Regions from separate parts of the Sphingobacterium sp. SRCM116780 genome, predicted to be linked through region 1. Evidence: riboswitches for the same ligand, from Rfam matches in the RefSeq annotation. Region 1 holds a riboswitch; each other region holds the start of a gene.
What was found. A riboswitch is a leader RNA that binds a small molecule or an ion and turns the genes downstream of it on or off. The one in region 1 is predicted to bind S-adenosylmethionine.
Positions count from the first base shown of each region.

Region 2: another riboswitch for S-adenosylmethionine. It lies ahead of LZQ00_RS07450 (O-acetylhomoserine aminocarboxypropyltransferase/cysteine synthase family protein); the one in region 1 lies ahead of LZQ00_RS09460 (hypothetical protein).
Region 3: another riboswitch for S-adenosylmethionine. It lies ahead of metF (methylenetetrahydrofolate reductase [NAD(P)H]); the one in region 1 lies ahead of LZQ00_RS09460 (hypothetical protein).
Region 4: another riboswitch for S-adenosylmethionine. It lies ahead of metE (5-methyltetrahydropteroyltriglutamate--homocysteine S-methyltransferase); the one in region 1 lies ahead of LZQ00_RS09460 (hypothetical protein).

Region 1 is NZ_CP090446.1:2,172,079-2,176,558, forward strand. It holds gene LZQ00_RS09450 (Glu/Leu/Phe/Val family dehydrogenase) at 1-399, opposite strand, end outside; gene LZQ00_RS09455 (ABC transporter ATP-binding protein) at 571-2,346, shown strand; SAM-I-IV-variant riboswitch at 2,431-2,524, shown strand; gene LZQ00_RS09460 (hypothetical protein) at 2,593-2,865, shown strand; gene LZQ00_RS09465 (zinc-dependent peptidase) at 3,309-4,100, opposite strand; gene LZQ00_RS09470 (hypothetical protein) at 4,107-4,480, opposite strand, start outside.
Region 2 is NZ_CP090446.1:1,686,827-1,691,306, reverse strand. It holds gene metX (homoserine O-acetyltransferase family protein) at 1-390, opposite strand, end outside; gene LZQ00_RS07450 (O-acetylhomoserine aminocarboxypropyltransferase/cysteine synthase family protein) at 434-1,741, opposite strand; SAM riboswitch class I at 1,974-2,088, opposite strand; gene LZQ00_RS07445 (TetR/AcrR family transcriptional regulator) at 2,308-2,925, shown strand; gene LZQ00_RS07440 (TolC family protein) at 2,951-4,315, shown strand; gene LZQ00_RS07435 (efflux RND transporter periplasmic adaptor subunit) at 4,318-4,480, shown strand, end outside.
Region 3 is NZ_CP090446.1:4,161,519-4,165,998, reverse strand. It holds gene LZQ00_RS17970 (DUF2723 domain-containing protein) at 1-557, opposite strand, end outside; gene metF (methylenetetrahydrofolate reductase [NAD(P)H]) at 738-1,694, opposite strand; SAM riboswitch class I at 1,755-1,860, opposite strand; gene LZQ00_RS17960 (hypothetical protein) at 1,985-2,830, opposite strand; gene rimM (ribosome maturation factor RimM) at 2,965-3,492, opposite strand; gene LZQ00_RS17950 (30S ribosomal protein S16) at 3,629-4,150, opposite strand.
Region 4 is NZ_CP090446.1:3,392,066-3,396,545, forward strand. It holds gene LZQ00_RS14585 (response regulator transcription factor) at 1-660, shown strand, start outside; gene LZQ00_RS14590 (phosphatase PAP2 family protein) at 754-1,527, shown strand; SAM riboswitch class I at 1,683-1,786, shown strand; gene metE (5-methyltetrahydropteroyltriglutamate--homocysteine S-methyltransferase) at 1,944-4,256, shown strand; gene LZQ00_RS14600 (DUF4833 domain-containing protein) at 4,383-4,480, shown strand, end outside.

The sequences.
Region 1 (4,480 bases):
TGTGTAAATATGCTCTAAATCGCGTTGACCAATTCCCACATCAATAGAAGCAATAAAATTACCATTTAACCCTTCAATAAATTGACCAAATCGTCTTAATAAAACTTCAGACTTATCGATACGATGGTTACCAATAATAACGGCACTACCTCCCCCTAAATTAAGACCTGTGATAGCTGATTTGTAAGTAATTGCTTTAGAAAGACGAAGGGCATCTTCGATAGCCTCTTCAGTGCTGGAGTAAGGTAACATACGGACACCGCCTATTGCTGGCCCTAATGTAGTATCGTGAATCGCAACAATTGCTTTCAAACCTACTAATTCATCATTACAAAAAAACAAATTCTGGTGACCAAATTGGCCCAATAATTCGAAAATTGGTGTTTGAGATGCTGACATAAAATTCTGCTTCAAGTTTTATTTATGGTAATAAAGGGACAAAAGTAAAAAATATATTTCACACTAAATTTTTCTTTCAAAAGAATTCTAAAACTTATGAAATCGATGTGACAGTATAAGTTTCAATTTAGAAAATTAAATGCTGAATAAATTTTACATTTGTACTATTATATGAAAGAGCTATCCTACTTAAATAAATACTTTTACAAGTACCGTTGGAAATTAATTCCTGGTGTCATTTTCGTTATCATTTCTAATTATTTTGGTATCCTTCCTGCTAAAGTAATTCGCGAAGCCTTTGACTTAGTTCAAGAAAACATCTATTTATATAAACTTTATAATGGATTTGAAAGACAAGAACTTATATATAAAGTATTCGGGTCTAGTCTCCTTTTCTTTGGAGGGGTAGTTTTGCTACTTTCATTACTCAGAGGTATTTTTCTTTTCATGATGCGTCAGACCATCATATTGACATCTAGGCATATTGAGTATGATTTAAAAAATGAAATCTATCAGCATTATCAAAAATTAGATTTCGCATTTTTTAGACGCAATAATACAGGTGATCTCATGAGTAGGGCAACTGAAGATGTGAATCAGGTTCGGAATTACCTTGGCCCTGCTATTATGTATGCAATCAACACAATTGTCTTATCTATTATGGTCATTTATGCGATGTATGATGTCAACGCTAAACTAGCCACATATGCATTAATTCCTATCCCTATACTTTCTGTTATCATCTTGTTTGTCAATAAGATCATCAATAAAAGAAGTGAAAAAATTCAAAAGCAATTGGCTAGATTAGCTTCTTTTGTACAAGAGAACTTTGCAGGAATAAGGGTGATCAAGACGTATAATCGAGAAAAATATAAGATGGATTCTTTTGAAAAAGAAAGTACAATCTATCGAAATACAGCTTTATCTCTTGTGAAAATACAGGCTGTATTTTTCCCATTGATTCTGTTGCTTATTGGTCTAAGTACGATTATAACCATTTATATTGGTGGACTAGAGGTTGCCAAAGGAACGATAACTGCTGGGAATATTGCAGAATTTATTATCTATGTCAATCAGTTGACTTTTCCTGCGATGTCCTTAGCTTGGGTAACATCTCTTGTACAACGTGCATCCGCTTCTCAAAAAAGAATTAATGAATTCTTAAATACAACTTCTCCAATTATAAACGGAAACACAAAGAAGGAACTTACAGGAGATCTAAAAGTGGAGGATATATCATTTACCTATCCAGAGACGGGTATTCAGGCCATTAAAAATCTATCTTTTCATATTCCTGCAGGAAAGACATTAGCTATTATTGGAAAAACCGGATCAGGTAAATCAACACTCGCCAATTTATTACTACGAATGTTTGATATCGATAAGGGTGTTATTAAATACGACAATACACCTATCCAGGAACTGGATTTTCAGGATTTAAGACAACAAACTGGATTTGTACCTCAGGAAGTATTTCTTTTTTCAGACACGATTAGTAATAATATTGCATTTGGTGTAGATCAATTTACACAAGAGCAAGTAGAACAAGCGGCTAAAGATGCTGCAGTGTATGATAACATCATGGGATTTGAAGAGGGTTTTGAGACTTCTGTCGGAGAACGTGGCATTACTTTATCTGGAGGACAAAAACAACGTGTTTCAATCGCTCGGGCTTTAATCAAAGAACCAAAAATACTTATATTTGATGATTGTTTATCTGCTGTAGATACAAAAACAGAGGAACAGATCTTGACTTCGTTAAGTCGTATTATGAAAGGTAAAACCTGTGTTTTTATTGCGCACCGGGTTTCTACTATTAAGAATGCAGATAAAATAATTGTTCTGGATGCAGGAAAAATTGCAGAAGAGGGATCACATGAAGAATTAATGAATCTGAAGGGACAATACTTCGAATTACATGAGAAACAATTATTAGAGGCCATATAAATCATTAAAAGAGTTAAAAACAAATAATATCTATTAAAACAATAGATATTATTTGTTTTCTAAATTATCCTTTCTATATTTGTGTTATAGTATTCAGAATCGTGAAAAACGATACCAACCGAGTGTAGACACCACGGTGGTAGATTAATACGGGTATCATCCAAAATAAACATGAGCAAGCACCCATGCAAAGATCCTGAGTACAATTTAATCATCAAGGTTTTTACCTTTAACTATTAAAATTGTATGGCAACACAAATTCAAAACAACAACGAAAACATTTTAAAAAGATTTGAATCTTTTAATGACGAGCAACTCGTGCAGGAACATAATTTTTATGTGCATACGTTACAAGAAGTTGAAATTTTAGGTCGGTTAAAAGTAGCCCTGATTCAAGAGTTTAAAAGACGTAATATCGATATCTCTACTTTAGTGGAGAAACTTGATGAGGGACTTACTGCAATCAGATTGATTCGCATACAGCTTGTCGGAAACACCTTGATTCCCCTTGAGAATTAACAAGCTTTGCGCTTGGAATAAGCATCGAAAGATTTTGTTTTTGAAGAAATCTTTCGATGCTATATGACAAAGCATGTTCTTTACTCCAACATAACCGTTATTTTTCAGGGATCTTCATCATATCAGCCAAACTGGGAACAATACTTGTTGTTTCCATAAAAACCCATCTGTTCTTGATTCGGTCCCTAAGCAAGGATACTCCAGGGTATAAGCGTAGCAAAAGCGTTATTCAAGAGAGCACAATATTTGGAACTGGTAAGAGCGTACTAAGTGCGTTGATAGTACGTTATAGGTATACTTTTAACGCACTATGTACGCTTCATCCCTGCTTAGTCTCTACTTAGCCCCTACTTATACACTGCTTTACCCCTACTTATGAATAGTATGGAAGCTACAGGAAAAGCTTTCCAAAGCCATGTGTTGTCTACAAAGTCATCTAACTCTTAAGAAAAAGTCAAATCTTGTTTAAAGACTTCGCTTAAAGCTTTGTATAATTCTGGATGATGCGCTTTTAACCGATCTGGATTTTCAAAAAAATATTCTGATGCTACGGCAAAGAATTCAGCTCTATTTGTTACGCCATAAGGATCAATATCTGATTTTCCTTCTCCGATCTTTTTTATTTCTTTTCTAATCATTTCTAACCAGGCTAAGGTATAGGTATGATCTACTAAAAATGAAGGTAGACCGTCAACTTCACCGTCGGTCTTATCTAACAAATGAACAAATTCATGAATAGCCGTATTTTGTGCATCTGTAGTATTTAAAAATCCTGCCTCTAGAGCCGATTTAGATAAAATCATTTGACCATTCATCGCCCCTTCTCCTACCATGCCTAAAATCTTTCTATCACTTGAGCCCTCAAATTGGTAATCTTGGTTGAATGTATTAGGGTATAACAATACCGTTGTTAAATTGGAGTACTCCCAATTTTTAAAAGCAAAGACAGGAATAATAGCACTTGCGGCAACTAACATATAGTCTTTTAAAGAGATATCTATGCCCACGCCTTCAACAGCTACATGATCTAAAAATTTTAAACAACGTTCTTCGAATTCAATTTTATCCTGATCATTCAGAGATTGATAATAATGCACTTCTTTTGATAAAATAGCTTTACCTTCTTGACTTAACACCTTCCGAATAGCTTTACTATTTTTTTCTGTTTTATTTAATAAATAGTAAACTAAGTATATAACAACAGGCACCAAAATGATAATAAATAATTTTTCCATGTTTAATTATTTTATAATTTTCCAAGCATGATTGCGTTCTTGTAAACATTTCAAGAAACCTTTATAATGTGCGCCTCCAAACATAATCAGAATTTTTTGTTGTGAAGCATCTGCAACTAAAGCTGCTAAATTTTCTTCTCTCCTTTTCATGATAAAGTCTTTATTAAAAATGTTCTTCCATTTTGTTTTTATTGGTTTACAAGTATACGGCTTATTCAAAGGAGTATTCCAATCACAATCATCTAAAACTATGGGTCCATGCGTATATTCATACTCGTCTAATAAAACATTTTTGGGAATATCTGCAACCACTGCGGTATTATAGTCAACTTTAAAAAAAGAATATTCGGGTTGCTGAATAATTCTGCTTCCTAAATTTT
Region 2 (4,480 bases), 490 kb from region 1:
CACTTGAAGCTGTTTGATTTCCAGGTGATCCGCAAGTAATTGATGTGCTTTCACTAAATCGCGGATCGTAAATGTAGGGAAAGACAGATAAAAAGGTAGACCTGTTTTCTGGTCAATACTCAAGGGGCCTGTACTCCCGTAGCCGGATCCGATAACATTAGCACATACAATAAAGTGATCCCTTGGATTAAACAAATCATGTTCACCAAATAATCCTGGCCACCAATCCAAAACATCTGAATTGGCAGTTAACGCATGGCATACCCAAACAACATTGCTGTGGTCAGCATTTAATCTTCCATAAGTATGATAAGCAATTTCAAGGTTATTGATTTCCTCTCCATTTTCAAATGTAAAGGTTTCTTTGTATTGATATGTGTTGATACTCATGCTCCCTTTTTCTTATAAAAATACTCTCCGGATCTATGTTAATCTATTTTATCTTATCAAAAGCCTGTTGTAAATCTTCTTTGATATCATCAATATGTTCAATACCAACAGATAAACGAAGTAAACCAGGAAATACACCAGCAGTTTTTTGCTCTTCTTCACTTAATTGTTGATGTGTTGTCGCTGCTGGGTGAATGATTAATGATTTTGTATCACCCACATTTGCCAGATGACTTATTAATTCAAGACTATCGATAAAATCATTAGCTTTTGTAGGATCACCTTTGATTTGAAAGGAGAGGACAGCACCGTATCCATTCTTTAAATATTTTTGAGCATTCCCATAGCTAGGAGAGCTTTTCAAACCAGGGTAATTTACTTTTTCTACTTGAGGATGTGCTTCAAGCCATTTTGCAACCTCTAAAGTATTGTCTACATGACGTTGAACACGTAATGATAATGTTTCTAATCCTTGTATTAATTGAAAAGAATTGAAGGGTGAAATAGCAGGACCAAAATCGCGAAGACCTTCCACGCGAGCGCGGATGGCAAACTGAATATTCCCAAAAGGACCATGAATACCAAATACATCAGAAAAAATTAATCCATGATAGCCATCCGAAGGTTCAGAAAATTGCTTGAATTTACCATTGCCCCAATTGTATGTGCCACCATCAACAATAACACCTCCAAGGCTAGTACCATGGCCACCAATCCATTTTGTAGCGGACGCTACTACTACTGCAGCACCGTGTTCCAATGGCTTAAATAAATAACCGGCAGCCCCAAAAGTATTGTCAACGATAAGAGGGATATCATGCTTTCTAGCAACAGCAGCTATTTTGTCAAAATCAGGGATATCATAGCTCGGATTTCCAATAGTTTCCAAAAATAAAGCCTTTGTCTTCTCATTGATTAGCGCCTCGAATTCTTCAGCTGTTGTTTCTTGGGTAAATCGGACTTCAATACCTAATCTTTTGAAAGCAACTTTAAACTGATTGTAAGTACCCCCATAGATGTTGCTGCTTGAAATAAAGTTGTCACCCGCTTCTAAAATATTATTAAGAGCAATAAATTGTGCAGCTTGACCTGAAGCAACTGCCAAAGCAGCTACACCACCTTCTAGTGCAGCTACCCGTTTCTCAAAAACATCCGTAGTTGGGTTCTGCAAACGTGTATAGATGTTGCCAAATTGCTTTAGAGCAAATAGATTCGCTCCGTGCTCTGCATTTTCAAATACATAGGAGCTTGTTTGATATATAGGAACAGCACGCGAACCAGTTGTTGGATCCGCAACTTGACCTGCATGCACTTGAAGTGTTTCGAATTTAAGATTTTTATTATCAGACATTGTAGTTCTAATTAATTGGTTGAAAATTTGTTAAGAAAACTTTTGGATAAGGCTTCGCACATGGATATGTACTTGCAAACAATAAAATTTTTAAAAAATAAGATTGATTAACAAGACAATGTAAACATGTGCGAACACATTCGAATACATGAAGATGTAACCGTGCTACAGTTTACGTTAACTTTTGGACTAGTCGTCTTATTTTGTTGTAATGTAATCATCATTGTCGTTTCATTTATATGCTCCAAAGTAATATTGCTTTGGACAGGAATTGGCACCTTTTCAAACGTATTTTGAAGGTTGCCAGTGGGTCATTGAGCCAGTCTCTCGCCACTTCTTTATAAATCAAGACCAAAAAAGAAAGGTGTTGATTAGATGTATTTCTATTTGAAGTACAGTGCAAATATAGGTCTTGAATTTAATAAACCAAAATAATTTTGAATTATTTGTTTAAAACATTGTAAAACGATGAGGTAGTACTTTTATTGAAAAATAGGAGTATAAATTTTGAAATATTAACAGTGTTAAGTATATTTGAATAACGATTAACTATAGAATCAAAGAAAATGAAAGATAAGGTCGATTTGCGTAAGCGTATCCTGGAAGAGGCAAAAAAACTTTTCGCTCAAGATGGTTATAATGCGACATCCATTCGTAAAATTGCAGCCAAACTAGACATAAGTCCAACAACTATCTATCTGTATTACAAAGATAAAAGTGACATTGTATATGCGCTACATCAAGAGGGTTTTAATATGATGAAGGAAATGTTTTTTGCTTTGGAATATGTAGAAGATCCTTTTGAACGCCTAAAAGCGATTGGAAAATCTTATATCAAATTTGCGATTAGTCATCCAGATTTTTACGAATTGATGTTTGTAACCAAAGAACCAATGGAGTTTTTAGATCACCATTGTATGGGTGGACAATGGGAAGAAGGAGATGATGTCTTTAGTTTTTTGTTACAAACTGTAATCGCTTGTCAATCAAAAGGCTATTTTTTAGGTGATGATAGTTTGACTGTTGCATTGCAAGCCTGGACAACTGTTCATGGTCTATGTAGTATTTATATTTCTGGGCATTTGGTCAAATTGTTGTCTGAAATTAGCGCTAAAAAAAATACCGAACAAATTATAGATGATGTATATCGATTGTATACACATTACATGGAATCAACAAAATAATTTAAAATAAAAAACACTGTTAATAATGAAGATTTATTATCGTTTTGTTCCTATTATATGTTGTATTTTTTTATTGATAGAACCAGCTAAAGCGCAAGATGAGGTGTTGCAAAATTATGTCCAGCATGGGTTGGATAGTAATTTGATCATACAACAAAAGAATTTATCACTTCAAAAAGCATTAAATGGACTACAGGTTGCTAAATCTTTATATTTACCTTCCGTTAATGTTGATATTACCTATACAGAAGCACAAGGAGGTCGTAGTATCAATCTTCCTGTAGGAGATATGTTAAATCCTGTTTATAATACTTTAAATGCCCTGACGCAATCGTCTAATTTTCCAGCAATTGAGAATCAACAGATTAACTTCCTACCTCAAAATTATTATGATGCAAAGATTAGAACCAGTATGCCTTTGCTAAATACAGATCTTGGACATAATAAAAATATTAAAAAGAATCAGATCATATTGCACGAAAATGAGGTGGAGATCTATAAAAGAGAATTGGTTAAGCAAATTAAAGAATCTTATTTTAATTATAATATGGCACTTCAGGTTGTTGCTATTTATAAATCATCTTGGGAGCTAGCAAATGAAAGCCTACGTGTAAATCAAAAATTGATCGATGCAGGAAAAGGATTACCTGCTTACTTGATTCGTGCGCAAACTGAGATCGCACAAGCAGAAGCACAGATCGTAACCGCAGAACAACAAGTAAAGAACACGAAAATTTATTTCAATTCCTTATTGAATAGAAATATGAATGCTGAAATTCTGATCAGTGATTCAACACAAGTAACGCAGGAGTTAGAAAAGATAGACTTATTGTCTTTAACCTATCAGAAAAGAGAAGAGCTGAAATCATTACAAACGAATATAGAAATTCAGGAATCTTTATATAAAATGAATAAGCAATTTTTGGTTCCAAAACTGAATGCTTTTTTGGACTTAGGTTCTCAAGCAGAGGGGTTAAAATTTAATAATGACTCTCGATATTTTATGATTGGAGCACAATTGCAAATGCCTATTTTTAATGGTAATAGAAATCGATTAAAAATTCAAGAATCTAAAATTGATATTGCCGACGCAAAAAATAAATTGGCTCAAGCCGAGCAACAGCTGAATATGGTTGTCGAAGTTGCTAAGAATGAAGTTGTAGCAGCAAATAAGAACTATCAACAAGCTCAAGTACAATTGGAATCTGCAGGTACTTATCAAAGATTGATTCAAAAAGGCTTTTTAGCTGGTGTAAATACCTACATAGAAACAATTGACGCCCGAACACAATATACCTCAGCAAAATTAGCTTTAAATATACAGAAATATAAACTTTTGACATCTTTAGCAAAGTTGGAAAGAGAATCTGCAACTTATTTATTCCCTTAATCATGAATACAGCAAATACGCGTATACTATTTAGTTTACTCTTGAGTTCAAGTCTGTTGGCTACAAGTTGTTCGCATAATGAAAGAAAAAATCAGATAACAGTTTTGGATACGATTCCTGTTACTTTAATGGTTTTACAGACCAATGGATTGACTGCTAGTGTAG
Region 3 (4,480 bases), 2.0 Mb from region 1:
AGTCCTATTACGTAAGCAATGACAATGAGCCAACGATCTGCTTGTGGTTTATCTGCACGTGCCTCCCATTTCAGGATTGCCCAAAATACGACTGCTGTACATAAGGAGGACATGGCATAGACTTCGGATTCCACTGCTGAATACCAAAATGTATCGGAGAAACTGTAAGCTAAAGCTCCAACCACACCTGCTCCCATTATTTTAATAAGCTGATTTTTATCAACGGGTTGATCATCGGAATGGGTAATTTTTTTAGCTAGAGCTGTAATGGTCCAAAATAAAAACATAACGGTCAGACCACTGCAAACAGCAGAACCGATATTCATCCAAAAGGCAATCTGCGATACATGACCTAAAGCGAAATTTGAAAATATGTTCTGCAACATCAGAAATAAGGGTGCTCCAGGTTGATGAACAATCTGAAGTTTATAAGCTGAGGCAATAAATTCGCCTGTATCCCACCAACTGGTCGTCCTTTCGGCCGTCATACTAAAAACTAATGTTGCCAAGATGGCACATACCCAGCCTAAGGTGTTATTCACTTTCGTATAGTTCATTGTTGCTAAAAGTTATATTTGGTTAAACGATAAATCAAATTGTAAACTGATTTTTAACTAAATATAACAAAAGGGGATTTCATTTTATACCGATTAACCTTTTTTAACAAAAAATTTACAACACATAAAAAGAGCCTGTTATAGCTCGATAACAGGCTCTTTTTATAATATTCAAATATGTTAAAATAATTTTTCTACAATACTCTTTGTTGGACCTGGGTTACTCATGGTATAAAAATGCAAAACAGGTGCACCAAACTTAATTAACTCTCTACATTGTTCCACTAACCACTCCTCACCTACCTGTCGTACATCTGCATTATTTTTACACGCAGATACTGCTTCACTTAATTCTTCTGGAATATCCAAATGGAAAATCTTAGGTAATGTGATTAGTTGCTTTTTTGTTGTCAAGGGTTTTAATCCTGGTATAATAGGAACATGAATACCATTTTCTCTGCATTTGGTGACAAACTCTTTATATTTTTCCACATTGAAGAACATTTGAGTTACAATAAATTCAGCACCCATTTCTACTTTTTTCTTCAACCATTTGAAGTCTGTATTAAAGTTCGGGGCTTCAAAATGTTTTTCCGGATAACCTGCAACCCCAATACAAAAGTTTGTCTTTTCTGAACTTACGATATCTTCATGTAGGTACTGACCTTGATTCATATCCGCAACTTGCTGCAATAGATCCGTTGCAAATGCATGACCTCCTTCAGTAGGAATGAAATCGGCATCCCCTTTTCGAGCATCCCCTCTCAAGACCAATACATTGTCGATACCCAAGAAGTTCAAGTCGATTAATGCGTTTTCCGTTTCCTCTTTTGTGAAACCTCCGCAGATAAGATGCGGTACTGCATCGACTTTATACTTATTCATAATAGCCGCACAGATCGCTACTGTACCAGGGCGTTTGCGATAAGCGACACGCTCTAATAAACCGCTTTCGTGCTTCTTATAGAGATAATCTTCTCTATGATAAGTCACATCGATAAAAGGAGGCTTGAATTCCATAAGTGCATCCATTGTTTTAAAAATACTCTGGATACCTTGTCCTTTTGCTGGTGGCAACAACTCAAAAGAAAACAACGTATTTCCTTTGGCATTATTGATATGATCAACGATTTTCATTAATTTCTTTTAAATGTGATTTGGTTGGCTTAAATCGAAATGCACAAGTAAACTTGTTTCAACTTATCTTTCCCATCTCTGAGTTGGGGTAGAATGTAGCACCTTGTAAATTAACAGGTTGCTAAGGCTTCATTGGGTCTAGTCCCTCTGCCTTTCTCTATAAGCATCGGCTAATATCGGTAATAGAAGTAAATAATCAAAATAATATTAACAAGCTTGTTAAAAATAGTGCTTCATCTTATCGCAATTTGCTTCAAAAAACATCAAAAATGCTCAATATAATGCAGTTACTATAAAGTACCAAGCGTATTTCGCAAGTCTTTTAGATAGAAACTCACTAATAAACTACCCTTTATTCCGTATTTTACGCGCTCACCTTTTTTAAATCCTTGAGATAAGTAATCATAAGCTACTCGAGCATTGTTATCGTTAAAATATAATTCTTTCCAAAATAATGGAACATCAGCCCATTCTTTCAAAGCTATCCCATTTGAACCATATATAATCGGGGATTCAATGGCGTCTATTTTAAAATCATTATAAATCCCTGAATTGCTAATGTGTTGAAAGTATGCAATTGAATAATCTAAAAAGTTTAAAGCTCGTTGTTTTACCTGCTGTTCATTCTCCAGTTGTGTTGGAATATGACGCCATTCATTGATCGTTATATCAAATTTACTTGGTTTCTCTCGTTCTGCTGTTTCATCTAAAGCAAGATTGATATATAGTTTACCACTATTGGGTAATCGAATCGAATTAAAATTTGAAAAATCTCCCTTTAATTGGACAAAGCCTACTTCTGTTTGCATAATTTCTAATGGAAAAGATTCGTTATTTTCATCTTCCAATATAATTTTATCATCGTCAAATGTGTATTGACCATGTAATAACACATCATCTATCGCAAGGATATAATGATGATCATCTTTTAATGACAAAAAAGATCGATGATAACTTGGATATTCGCATGCTATACGACAATCGATACTATTTATGTCGTCTCTCTTATGTTCCAGGTAGCTTTTTTCAGTGTAACCACAGATAACTTGATAGTTTCCCTTGGGTATTGTTTTACTTCCGCCAAAAAAAGAGCATGAGGAAAACAGGAACATCAAAATCGGCATGTATACTTTCATAATGGCTAGGTTATTCTTGACAATAAAGATAATTCTTTTTATAATTATTACAAGTTTGTTCTCCCTAAAAAAGAAGAGTTGCTACAGCAATAACTATAGCAACTCTTCTTTTTTACTAAAATGGTTCTTTCCGTTTATATTTCTTTGTACAGCTCGACCAATCCTTCTGGTAGATCGACTTCCAAAACTTCTTCTTCGGGATCAATTCCCAATATCAGGTCGTCATTTAAAGGGAACATCAATTCCTTATCGTTAAAATCTACGGTTGCGATAAATTGTTGTGGCATTTCTTGTACATGCGTAATCTCCCCCAACTCACCATGTGTCTCGTCAATAACAAGATACCCGATCAGATCCGTATACCTAAAATCTTCCGGATCTCGTTCTGGCATTTTATCATTGGGAAGATAGATTTTCTTACGTACTAAGGGTTGTGCTTTGTCAATATGATCTACATCCTCCAAGTTCAAGTAGGCCGTGCTATTTGTTTGGTACTTGATATTGTCAACAAAATAGGGTACTAGTTTTTTATTGACTTCAACAAATAGGACATCAAAGTCTAAATCTTGATAATCTTCAAATTCAAAAAAAAGTTGGAGCTCTCCTTTTAATCCACGAGTTTTACTAATATAACCGATATAAAAACTTTCTTCTATTGTCATGTTCTTAATTGAAAAGGCAAATTTAAAAATATAAATACAAGATTGAAAGATTTTTTAGGTGTATGCCTTTCAATCATGATTCAAAAAAAGCCGGATCATAATGAACCGGCTTTCTTGATACTGTATGAATAGAAAATTATCCTTCAGTTTCTTCTGTCGCTGGAGCTTCAGTTTCTTCTGCAGGAGTTTCCTCTGCAACTGGAGCATTTTTAGCAGCAATAGCAGCAGCTTTGTCTGCTTTTTTCTTAGCTTCAGCAGCCAATGCTGTTTTCTTAGCTTCAGCTTTAGAAGATGCTAAACCGTCTTTTTTACCAGCAGTTTTAGCGTCATTAGCGTCATTCCAAGCAGCAAATTTTGCATCTGCAGCAGCTTCATCAAATGCACCTTTTTTAACACCACCCAATAAGTGTTTTTTGTATAAAACACCTTTATCCGAAAGGATAGTACGAGCTGTGTCAGTAGGTTGAGCACCTTTATTCATCCAATCCAAAGCTTTTTCAAAATCCAAAACGATAGTCGCTGGGTTTGTGTTTGGGTTGTAAGAACCAATACGTTCAATGAATTTACCATCGCGTGGTGCGCGTGCATCTGCTACTACTAAGTGGTAAAAAGGACGTCCTTTTTTACCATGTCTTTGCAATCTGATTTTAGTTGCCATGTTTTCTTTTTATTTATGTATTCAACATATCCCCCGAGCTTCATGCAAGAGGGGACGCAAAGATACAAATGATTTTTGAAAGTAAAAAGCTAAAAATCACTCTGCTAACTCTTTGAGCTATAACCCAAAAGAAGGATGTAAAATTTCAAAGCACAGATTCTCAAAAATGAACTACATACGTCGTAAATCACTCACTCCATTACAGATATACATTTTATGGGGTAAGCACTTTCAAGAGACAGTAGCATTTCATCGTAAAAAGGGTTGAATAAACGATGAGTATTGATTCTGCGCTTTTTACTTCATTTTCATATTATCTATGGATTATTG
Region 4 (4,480 bases), 1.2 Mb from region 1:
CCAAACTTAGGGGATTTATTAAAAGATTATTTAGAACTTAAAGGTAAATTTGATGTCACACTTTGCACTGATGGTGAAGAGGCTGTGAATCAGTTTCGCAAAAGCACATATGATCTTTGCATCCTGGATGTCATGATGCCAAAAAAAGATGGCTTTACTGTAGGTCGAGAAATAAGAAAAATAAACAATACAACTCCTATTATTTTCGCTACCGCGAAAGGCATGATGGAAGATAAGACGGAAGCTTTTGAACTTGGTGGGGATGATTATATTATCAAACCTTTTCGTGTCGAAGAACTTCTACTACGCATCAATGCTTTACTCAAACGCATAGTAAGAGAAAAAGATGATCAGGTTGTCAGCGATAAATTTGAAATCGGTGAATATTTCTTCGATTATACGAGTCAACAAATTGCCCACAAAGGACTTCAACAAAAGCTATCGACAAAAGAGGCTGAATTACTTCGACTACTTTGTTTAAAGAAAAATGATGTCTTAACTCGAGAGGAGGCATTGTTAAAAATATGGCATGATGACAACTACTTCACTGGGAGAAGTATGGATGTTTTTTTAAGTAAGTTACGTAAGTATCTTCGAGATGATCCTAAAGTTGAAATTGTTAATGTGCATGGCAAAGGTTACAAATTATTAGTAAGCTAAAAAGAGATGTATCAGCATCTCTTTTCTAGATATGAGACACAAGATATGAGACAAATAAAAAGTTTCAAATCTCCCATCTATTAATATCCCAATATGAAAATAAAATTATCCTTTGTTATCTTTCTTTATTTATGTTTAGGCTTTATCGGTCTAGAGGTTTATGCACAAGAAAACATTGTTGTCAACGATTCTATTGCTCATCAAACGATCTTTCAAAAAATACCTTATAAGCAAATTGTCGTACCAGCGGCTTTGATGACATATGGAATTATCTCCTTGAACAGCCCTTATTTAAAGCATAAAAATGAGCAGATAAACGATGGGATTAACAATGATCCGTCAAAGACATTCAAGATCGATAATGTAACGCTATTTATTCCTTCTGCTGCGGTATATGGTCTTGATCTAATTGGTGTAAAAAGTAAGCACAATTTTAAAGAACGTTTATTTGTTAGTGCTGTTTCACATGCCATTACCTTGTCAACAGTTTACGCCATTAAACATACAACCCCAACTTGGAGACCTGATCTTGCTGATCAAGAATCCTTTCCTTCAGGACATACTGCAGTAGCTTTTACTGGTGCTGAAATGTTATGGCAAGAGTATAAAGACCAATCTATTTGGTATGGAATTGCCGGTTACACGATCGCTGCAGGAACAGGCTATCTGAGAATGTACAACCACAAACATTGGTTTTCCGATGTTGCCATGGGCGCAGGTATTGGTATGATGGGTACCAAGATTGCTTATTGGTTGTTACCTTTAGTGGATAAACATTTACAGTCGAACACATCCACTTCTTTAACAATGGTCGCTCCGTTTTATAATGGAAAACAAGCTGGTCTTGTGACAAGTTTTCAGTTTTAATGCGTGACAATATTCTCCTCCTTCTATCCTATCCATATTTCTGTTTAGAAAGAAAAACCTAACCTGTTGATCGTATTTTCGTTGCTTAGACTATAAGATCGTTTCTAAAAATTAAAAAAAATTTGTTTTTATAAAAGTAATTCCGATATTTACAGCGCTTATAGAGAAAGGCAGAGGGAATAGACCCATTGAAGCCTTAGCAACCTGTCCTTTGACAAGGTGCTACATTCTACCCTGATTAATTCGGGAATGATAAGCCAGACACAAAACTATACCTTGTGCCCTCCTCTCTAAAAAGCAATCGAAAAATTTAGTATAATAGATTCAAGAATTTTTGATCGTTTTTTATTTCAGATAACAAACCCTTCTATTTTCTTGCCTCGTTAAGGTTGAACAAATAAAATAATATCATATTTATGTTACTAACGAACAACTTAGGTTACCCACGTGTAGGTGCCTTCCGCGAGTTGAAAAAAGCCAATGAAGCATATTGGGCTAAAAAAATCAGCGCGCAAGAATTATTGCAGGCTGGTCAAAAAATCCGTGAGGGCAACTGGAAAACTCAAAAAGATGCTGGCATCGATTTGATTCCATCAAATGACTTTTCGTTTTATGACCAAGTTTTAGACTTGACATTAACTTTAGGTGCTATTCCTGCACAATATCAATCTCTTTTGAACAATGAAGATAAAGGATACAATTTAGACCTTTACTTTGCAATGGCTCGTGGTTTCCAACAAGATGGTGTGGATGTAACAGCTATGGAGATGACAAAATGGTTTGATACAAACTACCATTATATTGTTCCTGAATTTGTAAAAAATCAAGAATTTAAATTGACTTCAGAAAAATTCTTAAATGAATATAATGAAGCTAAATCTTTGGGTATAGAAACTAAACCTGTTTTAATCGGCCCAATCACTTACTTATTGTTAGGTAAAGAAAAAGAAACGGGTTTCAACCGTATCGATTTGATCGACAAATTGGTTCCTGTATATGAAGAAATCTTAGGTAAATTGGCTGCTGCTGGTGCAAAATATGTACAGATTGACGAGCCTTTCTTAGCTTTAGATATTGATGCTGCAACACGTGCTTTATACACAAGTGTATTCACAAAATTAGCTGCAGCAGCGAAAGACATCAAAATTATTATAACAACTTATTTCGAGGCTTTACGTGACAACGAAGAGACTGCATTAAACTTACCTGTTTATGCACTTCATGTTGACTTAGTAAGAGGTGAAAACCAACTTGATACGATATTAGCTAAAGTTCCAGCTTCATTAACGCTTTCATTAGGTGTTGTTGAAGGTCGTAACATTTGGAAAAATGATTACGTAAAATCTTTAGGACAAATCAAAAAAGCAGTTGATGCTTTGGGTAAAGACCGTGTTTTAGTAGGACCTTCTAGTTCTTTATTACATGTTCCTTTTGACTTAGATAATGAGGATAACGAAGAATCATTACCTAAAGAAGTTAAAAACTGGTTGGCATTCGCGAAACAAAAATTAGCGGAAGTAAAAGATTTAGCAGTCTTAGCGGAAGGTGAAGTAGATGCAAAAACTGCTGAACGTTTTGAAGCAAATAAAGCTGCTGCTGAAGATCGCCGTACTTCTTCTTTAATTCACAAACCAGAAGTGAAAGAGCGTACTGCTAATATCACAGATGATGATGCAAAACGTACTTCTACATTCTTAGCTCGTAAAGAAGCACAACAAGCGAAATTTAACCTTCCTGCATTCCCAACAACAACAATTGGTTCTTTCCCGCAAACAAAAGATGTTCGTAAATGGAGAGCTGACTTGAAAAAAGGTGCGATCTCCCAAGAACAATACGATAAAGAAATCGCTGAAGAAACAGAAAGAACAATCCGTCTTCAAGAGCAATTGGATATCGATGTATTGGTTCATGGCGAATTCGAACGTAATGACATGGTTGAATACTTTGGTGAGCAATTAGCAGGTTATGCCTTCACTAAAAATGGTTGGGTACAATCATATGGTTCTCGTTGTGTGAAACCTCCAGTTATTTATGGTGATGTTTACCGTCCTGCTGATATGACTGTTCGTTGGTCTTCATATGCACAAACATTAACGAACCGTCCAGTAAAAGGGATGTTAACGGGTCCAGTAACTATCTTACAGTGGTCATTCGTACGTAACGATCAACCTCGTTCTACAACAACATACCAAATTGCATTAGCGATTTTAGATGAAGTACAAGCTTTAGAAAAAGCAGGTATCAAAATTATCCAAATCGATGAGCCTGCAATCCGTGAAGGTCTTCCATTGCGTAAAGCAGATCATCAACAATATTTAGATTGGGCTGTACGTTCATTCCGTGTTTCTTCTTCAAATGTAGATGATGATACGCAGATCCATACGCACATGTGTTACTCTGAATTCAATGATATCATCGAAGATATCGCTGCAATGGATGCTGACGTCATCACAATCGAAACTTCTCGTTCTCAAATGGAGTTATTAGATGCATTTGCTGCTGACTTTAAATATCCAAACGATATCGGACCAGGTGTATATGACATCCACTCTCCTCGTGTACCGAGTACAGAAGAAATGGTTGAATTATTGCGCAAAGCAAAAGCTGTAGTTCCAGCAGAACAACTTTGGGTTAACCCTGATTGTGGTTTGAAAACACGTGCTTGGCCTGAAACTAAAGCTGCTTTAGAAGCTATGGTAGAAGCTGCCAAAATCTTAAGAGCTGAATAAGTTTAGGCTTTTAGTATTATAAATTAGAATAGCCCGAAGTAAATACACTTCGGGCTCTTTTTTTATTAAAAATTTTCATAAATTCATATGATAACTTAAATTCACACGATCTAATTGCTATGTATTATGAAGAGATTCATCACGTTTGTTAGTTTACTAATCATTTATTGTAATACATCTTTCTCCCAAACTGGATACCCAACTCCTCCTAAAAAAGCGAATAT